4 regions of the Streptomyces sp. NPDC001507 genome follow, and region 1 is predicted to be linked to each of the others. Evidence: riboswitches for the same ligand, from Rfam matches in the RefSeq annotation. Region 1 holds a riboswitch; each other region holds the start of a gene.
The links. Region 1 has a riboswitch for cyclic di-AMP ahead of ACFY0K_RS29390 (NlpC/P60 family protein). Riboswitches for the same ligand answer to the same signal wherever they lie in the genome.

Region 1 (2,193 bases):
CGTCATGATCAGGTCGTCGAAGTCGAGGGCGTTCGCCTCGCGCAGCCGCGACTGGTACAGGGCGTAGGCCTGGGCGAGGGTCTTCTCGAAGCCGTCGCTCGCCCGGGCGGCGAAGTCCTCCTCGTCGACCAGCTCGTTCTTGAGGTTGCTGACCTGGGCGCTGAACGACTTCGGCGGGAAGCGCTTGGGGTCGAGGTCCAGGTCGCGGCAGACCAGGGCCATCAGGCGCTTGGAGTCGGCGGCGTCGTAGATCGAGAAGGAGGAGGTGAAGCCGAGCTTCTTGCTCTCCCGGCGCAGGATCCGCACGCAGGCGCTGTGGAAGGTCATCACCCACATGGCGTTCGCGCGCGGGCCGACGAGGTGCTCGACGCGCTCCTTCATCTCGCCCGCGGCCTTGTTGGTGAAGGTGATCGCGAGGATCTGACCCGGGTGCACCTGGCGCGCGCCGAGCAGGTGTGCGATGCGGTGGGTGAGCACGCGCGTCTTGCCGGAACCGGCGCCGGCCACGATGAGCAGCGGGGAGCCTGCGTGCACGACGGCGGCCCGCTGGTTGTCGTTCAGCCCCTCCAGGAGCGCGGCCGGGTCCAGGGCCGGGCGGGCGGCGCCGTCGCGGTAGTAGGCGTCCCGGTCCGGGGGCACGTCGAACTTCCCGCCGAACAGATCGTCCGGAACCGACTCCGGAGCGTGCTCGTCCTCGGGCGGCGGCGGGGGTTCCTCGTCGTGGCCGCGGGGGGCCTGGAGGCTCGCCAGGAAGCTGTCGTCAAAGAGGCTGCTCATCGCTCTCCGAGTCTAGGGCGCGCCACCGACAACCGGCCGCCACCCCGAAAACTCGCCCCCGTGACCGAACGGATCCCCTCCGTCACAGCAGGTGGACGCGCGTCCCGCAGCCGCCGACGCCCACCCCGGACCTTTGGATCCCTCCCGCCCGGAACCTTTGGATCCGCCCGGGCAAGTCACCCATAACCCCCCAGATCGCCCCGCCTGAGCAGAGCACAACGCCCAGGTCACGAAAATGTATCGGGCATATCGCACATCAAACTTCACAGAGACCACACGAGTTGGCTAGCGTGCCGGGCAGGCCGTACGACCCCCACCGGCGAACGTCGCCGGGCCGCACGGCCTCCGCCGAGTCCGGGGCGCCACCGCGCATCCGGAGCCGGGGACCCACACCGATCCCGGGGTGAATCGGTCCCGCCTCCCCTCCGGGGACGGACCGTAGGGCAACCCTTCCGACCCACCCGCCCGAACCCGACAGCTAACTCGGTAGGCGGAACACCGGAAGGAGTCGCCCCCGTTGGCGTCGCACCGCAAGTCCCGGCCGTCAGGAGCGCGCGCGGCAGGCATACGCACCCCCGCGCTGGCCACCGCAACCCTCACCTCCATGGCCCTGTTCTCCCAGTCGGCCGAGGCCGCGCCCGCCGAGGACGGCAAGCCGAGCCTGGAGGAGGTCGAGAAGAAGGTCGACGCCCTCTACCGGCAGGCGGAGTCGGCGACCGAGAAGTACAACGCGGCCAAGGAGCGCACCGGCAGACAGCGCAAGCAGGTCGACACCCTGCTCGACGACGTCGCCAGACGCACCGAACGGCTCAACAAGGCGCGTGAGGAACTGGGTTCGTTCGCCGCGGCCCAGTACCGGACCGGCGCGAGCGTTCCCGACACCGCGACCTTCCTGCTCGCGGACAGCCCCCAGGGCTACTTCGACCAGGACCAGCTGATGAGCCGCCTGACCTCGCGCCAGAAGGGCGCGGTCGACGACTACGTCACCCAGCAGGCCGCGACCATGAAGAAGCGGCAGGAGGCCACCCGGAGCCTCGAGGCGCTCACCGGGACGCAGGACGACCTCAAGGCCGCCAAGACCACCGTGCAGACGAAGCTGGCCTCCGCGCGGGAGCTGCTGTCGCAGCTGACGGCCGCGGAGAAGGCCCGGCTGGCGGTGATCGAGAAGCGGCAGCAGGAGGAGGCGGCCCGCAAGGCGGCGGAGCTGGCGAAGCAGCAGGCCGCCGCTGCCGGCCGGGAGGCCTCGTCGTCCGCGGCGTCCTCGGCGTCGGGCGGCTCCGCTTCCGGCTCCGGTTCGGACTCCGGCCCGGACTCCGCCTATGCCACGAAGGCCGCCAAGGCGATCGCCTTCGCCCGCGCACAGATCGGCAAGCCGTACGTCTGGGGTGCCACCGGACCCGGCTCCTACGACTGCTC
Region 2 (2,193 bases), on a different contig from region 1:
GTGACCGGCTCGGCCATCGCCATCCCGCTCCTCGGCGCGGTGAACGCCAGCGCGGCCGACGGCTCCACCTGGGACCAGGTGGCCGAGTGCGAGAGCGGCGGCTCCTGGAGCGCCGACAACGGCACGGGCTACTACGGCGGTCTTCAGATCTCCCTGGAGGACTGGAGCAAGTACGGGGGCCAGGAGTACGCCTCCACGCCGGACCAGGCGAGCCGTTCGCAGCAGATCGCGGTCGCCGAGAAGATGCTCGCCGACCAGGGCACCAAAGCGTGGCGGACCTGCGCCCTGCTCGCCGGACTCTCGTCCGACGACGCCTCGGTGAACGTGGACACGGGTCTCGGCAACTCGGGTGGTTCGTCCGGTTCATCCGGATCCTCGGACTCGTCCTCAGGTCTGTCCGACTCGTCCTCTTCCTCCGGTTCCGACACCTCTTCGGGTGTCACGGACTCCGGGAGTGACTCCGCCACCCCCTCTCCGGGCGCGAGTGCCGGCGGCGACTCCGAGGTCGACTCCTCCGGCAAATCCAGCAAGACGGACAAGTCGGAAACGTCCGACTCCGATTCCGGCTCCGGCGCGCCGAAGGTGAGTGAGAGTCCCGCCACCTCCGGGGCTGACGACTCGGACAAATCGTGGCAGACCGGCGGGTCTTGGAGTCTGGTGGACACGGGGGCCGTCAGTGGCGGCGGCAAGCACCGCGGCGGTTCGGCGGACGAAAGCGTGACAAACGGTCAGAGTGTCACCTCCTCCGGCCGGCACGCCTCCGGCGACAGCGGCACCTACACCGTCCGCGACGGCGACACCCTCGCCTCCATCGCCGACTCCCTTGGCCTGGACGGCGGATGGCGCGCGCTCTATGACGCGAACAAGGCTGATATCGGCTCCGACCCGAATGCCATCACCCCCGGTCAGACCCTGAAACTCGGCACCGAATAGGACGAAAGGCGGCGGGAGTTGACGCCCCGTTCGAGCCGAATGTCCGTTTTGGTGAAAGTGTGGGATGAGTCTCAGAAGCCCTGATCATCTTTGAAATTCATCTGATCGTCTGTTTACGGTCGAGGCCGCTCGTCACCACGAGCCCCGGCCGTCGCAACGCCGAGTCCTGCCAGCGGCTGCCCGGGAACAGTCGTCGCGTCATGCGCCGTAGGCAGGAGCGGGGGACCCAAGGTAAGTGCCGGGACCGGTGGTTGAGACCGCCGATCCGGCTCGGGGTGAAGCCGCGCACCGACACACAGGTGTGCGGCCGGGCAACTCAACCGGCCCGAACCCGACAGCTCACCTCGCAGGCGTCGGTGAGGGGATCGATCCATGCTGTTCTCCGGCAAGGGCAAGCACCGTCGTCCGTCCAAGGCCGTCCGCGCCATCGCTGTCGCCGGTGTCACCGGCGTCGCCGTCGCCGCCCCGCTGATGGCGGCCGGCAGCGCCTCCGCCGCCACCGCCTCCGAGTGGGACGCCGTCGCCCAGTGCGAGTCCGGCGGCAACTGGGCCATCAACACCGGCAACGGCTACTACGGCGGTCTGCAGTTCTCCGCCTCCACCTGGGCCGCGTACGGCGGCACGCAGTACGCCGCGCAGGCCAACCAGGCCACCAAGGCGCAGCAGATCCAGATCGCCGAGAAGGTCCTCGCCGCCCAGGGCAAGGGTGCCTGGCCGGTCTGCGGCACGGGCCTGTCCGGTGCCACCTACACCGGCAGCAGCTCCAGCAGCTCCAGCAACTCCGCCGGCTCGTCGAGCAGCAGCACCAGCACCCGCTCGACCGACACCCAGGCCGCGTCCCGCTCCGCCGAGCGTCCGGCCGCCAAGAAGACCGTCACCACCCCGACCGGCAAGAAGGTCAAGAAGGGCGACGGCGAGTACAAGGTCGTCAAGGGCGACACCCTCAGCTCGATCGCCGAGAAGCACAAGGTCAAGGGCGGCTGGCAGGCGCTGTTCAAGCTGAACAAGGACATCGTCGAGGACGCCGACTTCATCTACCCGGGCCAGCAGCTGCACCTGAAGTAGGGCACCTGACGCAGCCCGCGGGCGGCCGCCGAAAGTACTGGGCGGTGCCCAGCTGAACCACAGCTCTCCCACAACCGTGGTCCCCATAGTGGAGACCACGTGAGGGCCACCCCCGTCCCCCACGGACCCCCGCCCCGGTGCGTTTTCCCCCGAACGCACCGGGGCGGGGTTTCTCTGTGCCGCCACCCCACCGCC
Region 3 (2,193 bases), on a different contig from region 1:
CGCCCTTGGAGCGGAGGTAGGCGACCGGGTCCACGTCCGAGCCGTAGTCGGGGGTGGTGCGGATCTCGAAGTGGACGTGCGGGCCGGTCACGTTGCCGGTCGCGCCGGAGAGGCCGATCTGCTGGCCCGCGGTCACGGTCTGACCGACCGAGACGGACAGGGCGGAGAGGTGGCCGAACTGCGCGTAGTAGCCGTCGGCGAGCCGGATGACGACCTGGTTGCCGTAGGCGCCGCCCCAGCCGGCCGTGACGACGGTGCCGGCGCCGACGGCCTTGACCGGGGTGCCGGTCGGGACGACGAAGTCGACGCCCGTGTGGTAGCCGCTGGACCACATGCTGCCGGCCACGTGGTAGCCCGTGCCGATGGCGCCACCGGCGACCGGGAGGGTGAAGCCGGCGGCGGTCGTGGCCGAATCACCCGAGACGTCCGAGGTGTCCGAGGAGGTGACCGAGGACGAGGTGGACGACTGCGGGCTCCACTGCGCCTCGGGACGAGAGCCGGAGTCGGTCGGCGCGGCGTGCCGGCCGCCGAGGGTGAGCTTGAGGCCGGGGTGGATCAACGAGGGATTGCCGCCGACCGCCTGCCGGTTGTCGGCGTAGAGCCGGTGCCAGCCACCGCGGACGTTCTGGTCGCGGGCGATCTTCGAGAGGTAGTCGCCGGGCACCACCGTGTAGATCCGATGCGCGGAATGCGCGGCGCCGGAATGCCCTGCGGGCGCCTCCTTCACCGCGGCCTTCTCGGCCACGGGAAGCGACTGGGTGGTCTTTTCGGAAAGGGACTGCGTGGTGGCCGCGTGGGCGCCGGTGGCTCCCATGAGCGGCAGAGCCAGCGCGGCGCCACCGGTTCCGGCGACGGCCATCGAACGGGTGAGGCGCTGGGACTTGGGACGGCGGTGCTTACCCTTCGCGGGCATGGCGCATTCCTCTCCTGCGCCTGCGAGGTGAGCTGTCGGGTTCGGGCTGGAGCTGCCCGGCCACAAGGAAGTGGCTGCACCCCGAGCCGTCCCGGGAACCGGAACAGGCGGTCATACCTGGTGGGTCCCCCGCTCCTGCCGGGCACGGGTGAGTGTGTGTGGGGACTCCGGGCGGCGGCAGGATTCGGCGTTCCGACCGGATGTGCGGCGAACGTAAGCGAGTAAGACGGACGTGGACAAGCACCCGGTTCCGGCCGTCCGGTTCCGACGTGATCCATAAAGGGAAGTTCCGGTCACCCTCCGTGAATTCCGGCCCCAGTCGCATTTCCAATTCGCTTGCGGAACATCAGGATTACGTGAGCATGACGCGCGACGGACGGTCACGAATATGACGCTCCTCACGCACGTCACACCACGTCCGCTTATTCCAGAGCAAGTTATGACGAAGGTTCCAATTCGGGCGTATGCGTCAGACCCGGCGGAGCCGGAAGACCGCCGCGTCCAGGTCACCCTTCAGCCCGGTGCGCAGCCCGTGGTGCGACAGCACGGCACCCCGATGCACTTCGCCCGTTTCGCGGCATTCGTACGACGCGGTCGGGTCGAGCCCCTGCAGCCGCAGCGCCGGCGCCGGCTCGCCGTAGCTCTGCGCCTGCAGCCAGGCCAGGACGACGGTCTCGTCGCCGAGCGTGTACTGCACCGCGCTGAGCCCGCCGGCCGGCGGCCGCAGCCGGAACTGCTCGCCGCGCTGCACCTGGGGCCGGATCTCCTTGTAGAGCTCCACCCAGCGCCCGGCCTCGGCCAGCTCCTCCTCGGTCCACTGCGAGAGGTCGCCGCCGACCCCGAGCGCCCCGGCCATGGAGCTGACGAACCGGAAACGCAGGCTGCTGATCCGGCCGTTGAGCTGGTGGTTCGGGCTGTCGGTGACCCAGGCCGACATGACCCGGGCGGGGTGGATCTGGCTGAAGCCGTGCTGGATGGCGAGCCGGTCCAGCGGGTCGGTGTTGTCGGAGGTCCACACCTCGTCGGTACGGCTCATGATCCCGAGGTCGATCCGCCCGCCACCGCCCGAGCAGGACTCGATGGCGACGTTCGGGTGGGCCGCGCGGATCCGGTCGAGCAGGGCGTACAGGCCGCGCACGTGGTCGACCCACAGGCGCTGCGGGTAGGGCTCGCCGGGCCAGCCCGCGTCCGTGAAGCAGCGGTTGAAGTCCCACTTGACGTAGTCGATCGGGGCGCTGGACAGCAGGGCGTCGAGCTGCCCCCAGAGGTACTCCTGGACG
Region 4 (2,193 bases), 210 kb from region 1:
TCGCCCGGCGCGACGACCTGTGGTGCGCGCCGATCAGCAAGGTGCTGCTGCGCCACCACACCCTGTCCGACGACGAACTGGCGACGACCGCCCGCTCGGTCGTCGGATCGCTGGCGACGGTCACGATGTCGGGGCCGGGCACCGTCGAACTGCAGCCGTGCGGGGTGACCAAGGCGACCGGGCTCGCGCTGGCCGCGGACCGGCTGGGGCTGAGCCCCGGACGGGCCATCGCCTTCGGCGACATGCCCAACGACATCCCGATGTTCGAGTGGGCGGCCCACGGGGTGGCGATGGCCAACGCCCATCCCGAACTCAGGGCGATGGCCGACGAGATCACCACGTCGAACGAGGACGACGGCATCGCCGTCGTCCTCGAAAGACTCTTCGACTGACGCGGGGCGTCGGTCGGGTCAGTACGCGCCGTTGACGTTGTCGATCGAGCCGTACCGTGCGGCGGCGTAGTTGCAGGCGGCGGTGATGTTCGCGACCGGGTCGTAGATGTCGAACGACGTGCCGTCCACGTGGTAGGCCTTGAACGTCGGGTCGATGACCTGGAGCAGGCCCTTGGACGGGATGCCCTTCGCCGCGTTGGAGTCCCAGAGGTTGATGGCCCGCGGGTTGCCGGAGGACTCGCGCATCAGGTTGCGGTAGATGCCGTTGTAGGTGCCCGGGATGCTCTTCTCGTGCATGATCGCGAGCGACTCGCGGATCCAGCCGTCGAGGTTGTTCGGGTACCCGGCGAGGGTCGTGGAGGCCGTTGCGGCGGAGGAGCCGGCGGCGGACGCGGTCGTCGCCCCGATGAGCGGGATAGCGAGGACGGCGGCACCGGTGCCGACGACGGCGAGCGTGCGGACGATGCGGTTACGGCGGGGACGGCGGTGCTGGGCGGCAGCAGGCATGGCGAGGTTCCTCTCCGTCGCCTGCGAGGTGAGCTGTCGGGTTCGGGCCCGGGGAGTGCCCGGCCGCACCGCCCGAAGGCGATACGACTTCACCCCTAGCCGTTCCGGAACGGCGTCTGTTCTGTGACGTCGGCCGCCCGGTCCGGCGACTTACCTGGGTCCCCCGCTCCTGCCGTGCGAATGAACTCGTCGATGGGTCATTACGGGCGGCGGCAGGATTCGGCGTCCGCCCGGCGAGCCGGAACGTATGCGACAGCACATGTCCGGAACAAGAGCCTGATTCACACAACGTGCCGATTGGCCTTGATCCGCGCCGTATGAACCGCTTGATCCTTTGCGACTGCCAACCCTCAACTGGCCCACAGGGAAAGGAAAGAAAGGGCGCCTTACGCGCCTTGCGGCATTTGGGTGCGCGTGACCTACTTCACGAATTCGCAATAGCGGCAAATCAGACATCAGGGACTATTGGAAACTGCCTTTTCCTGGTTCGGCGGAATAGCGCCCGGCTCGCATTCGTTGGGGTTGGATTCTCGGTTGTCCCCGTCTGGATGATTAGCGAGATTAGTCCGAATTGGTGGCTTGTATCAGCTTATGGTTGATTCGGGTCGGGTGAAGGGAGTGGGCGGGGGCCGCCGACCGGGCTCAACGGCGCAGGTGAGGCTCCTGGTTGGCCGGTCCGGGTGCCGGGAGCGTGTCGAGGGTCGGTGTGCGTATGCGTGATTCTCGTCACGTCGGAGGAGGTGTGTCAGGGGCTCGGGGATCGTCGGTGTGAGTGCCCGTCGTGAGGGCGGAACCTCCTCTGCGGTGTGAGTCGTTGACATGACGGCAGCCTGGGCGGGGACCCGGGCATGAGATGTCCCTGCGAGCCGGGCCGGGGAGCGTGCGCATCCAGGAGGCGCAGGCCGGGGGACGTAGGCCGACGGAACGTGGAGGTCGCCGTGCGTGGTCCCGTGGAGGAAGGGTGTGCGGACGGGTGCGGGATGCCGCCGTTCGTGCATCGGGTGTCCCCGTCGGCCCGGGTGGGCGGTGGAGAGGGGTACGCCCGGGCAGGTGACGTTGGCCGGGGGGAGTGGGGCGGTTTCCGGGCGGCGGCCGTCCGGAGGGTTCGTTGCCGGACGGATGCGGCGCGTCACCCCGGACCCGGGCCCGGCATGGAGACCGGTGCGGGACACGGCTTGGGCCTCGGTTCGCGACAACTGACCGCACTTCCTGTTAAGTCATTGCATGTCAGGTCGTATCAGCTGATCAAAAACATAACGGTCGTGATCCGATAGCGCCCGGGGTGTAACCGTGG

Region 2: another riboswitch for cyclic di-AMP. It lies ahead of ACFY0K_RS14350 (transglycosylase family protein); the one in region 1 lies ahead of ACFY0K_RS29390 (NlpC/P60 family protein).
Region 3: another riboswitch for cyclic di-AMP. It lies ahead of ACFY0K_RS24400 (peptidoglycan DD-metalloendopeptidase family protein); the one in region 1 lies ahead of ACFY0K_RS29390 (NlpC/P60 family protein).
Region 4: another riboswitch for cyclic di-AMP. It lies ahead of ACFY0K_RS28435 (transglycosylase SLT domain-containing protein); the one in region 1 lies ahead of ACFY0K_RS29390 (NlpC/P60 family protein).

What each region holds. Positions count from the first base shown of each region.
Region 1 is NZ_JBIAVV010000009.1:417,846-420,038, reverse strand. Features, by position in the region: gene pcrA (DNA helicase PcrA) at 1-777, opposite strand, end outside; cyclic di-AMP (ydaO/yuaA leader) riboswitch at 1,114-1,287, shown strand; gene ACFY0K_RS29390 (NlpC/P60 family protein) at 1,295-2,193, shown strand, end outside.
Region 2 is NZ_JBIAVV010000004.1:113,663-115,855, reverse strand. Features, by position in the region: gene ACFY0K_RS14355 (transglycosylase family protein) at 1-933, shown strand, start outside; cyclic di-AMP (ydaO/yuaA leader) riboswitch at 1,127-1,301, shown strand; gene ACFY0K_RS14350 (transglycosylase family protein) at 1,306-1,998, shown strand.
Region 3 is NZ_JBIAVV010000007.1:400,013-402,205, reverse strand. Features, by position in the region: gene ACFY0K_RS24400 (peptidoglycan DD-metalloendopeptidase family protein) at 1-913, opposite strand, end outside; cyclic di-AMP (ydaO/yuaA leader) riboswitch at 918-1,074, opposite strand; gene ACFY0K_RS24395 (alpha-galactosidase) at 1,383-2,193, opposite strand, start outside.
Region 4 is NZ_JBIAVV010000009.1:209,533-211,725, forward strand. Features, by position in the region: gene ACFY0K_RS28430 (HAD family hydrolase) at 1-392, shown strand, start outside; gene ACFY0K_RS28435 (transglycosylase SLT domain-containing protein) at 411-899, opposite strand; cyclic di-AMP (ydaO/yuaA leader) riboswitch at 905-1,101, opposite strand.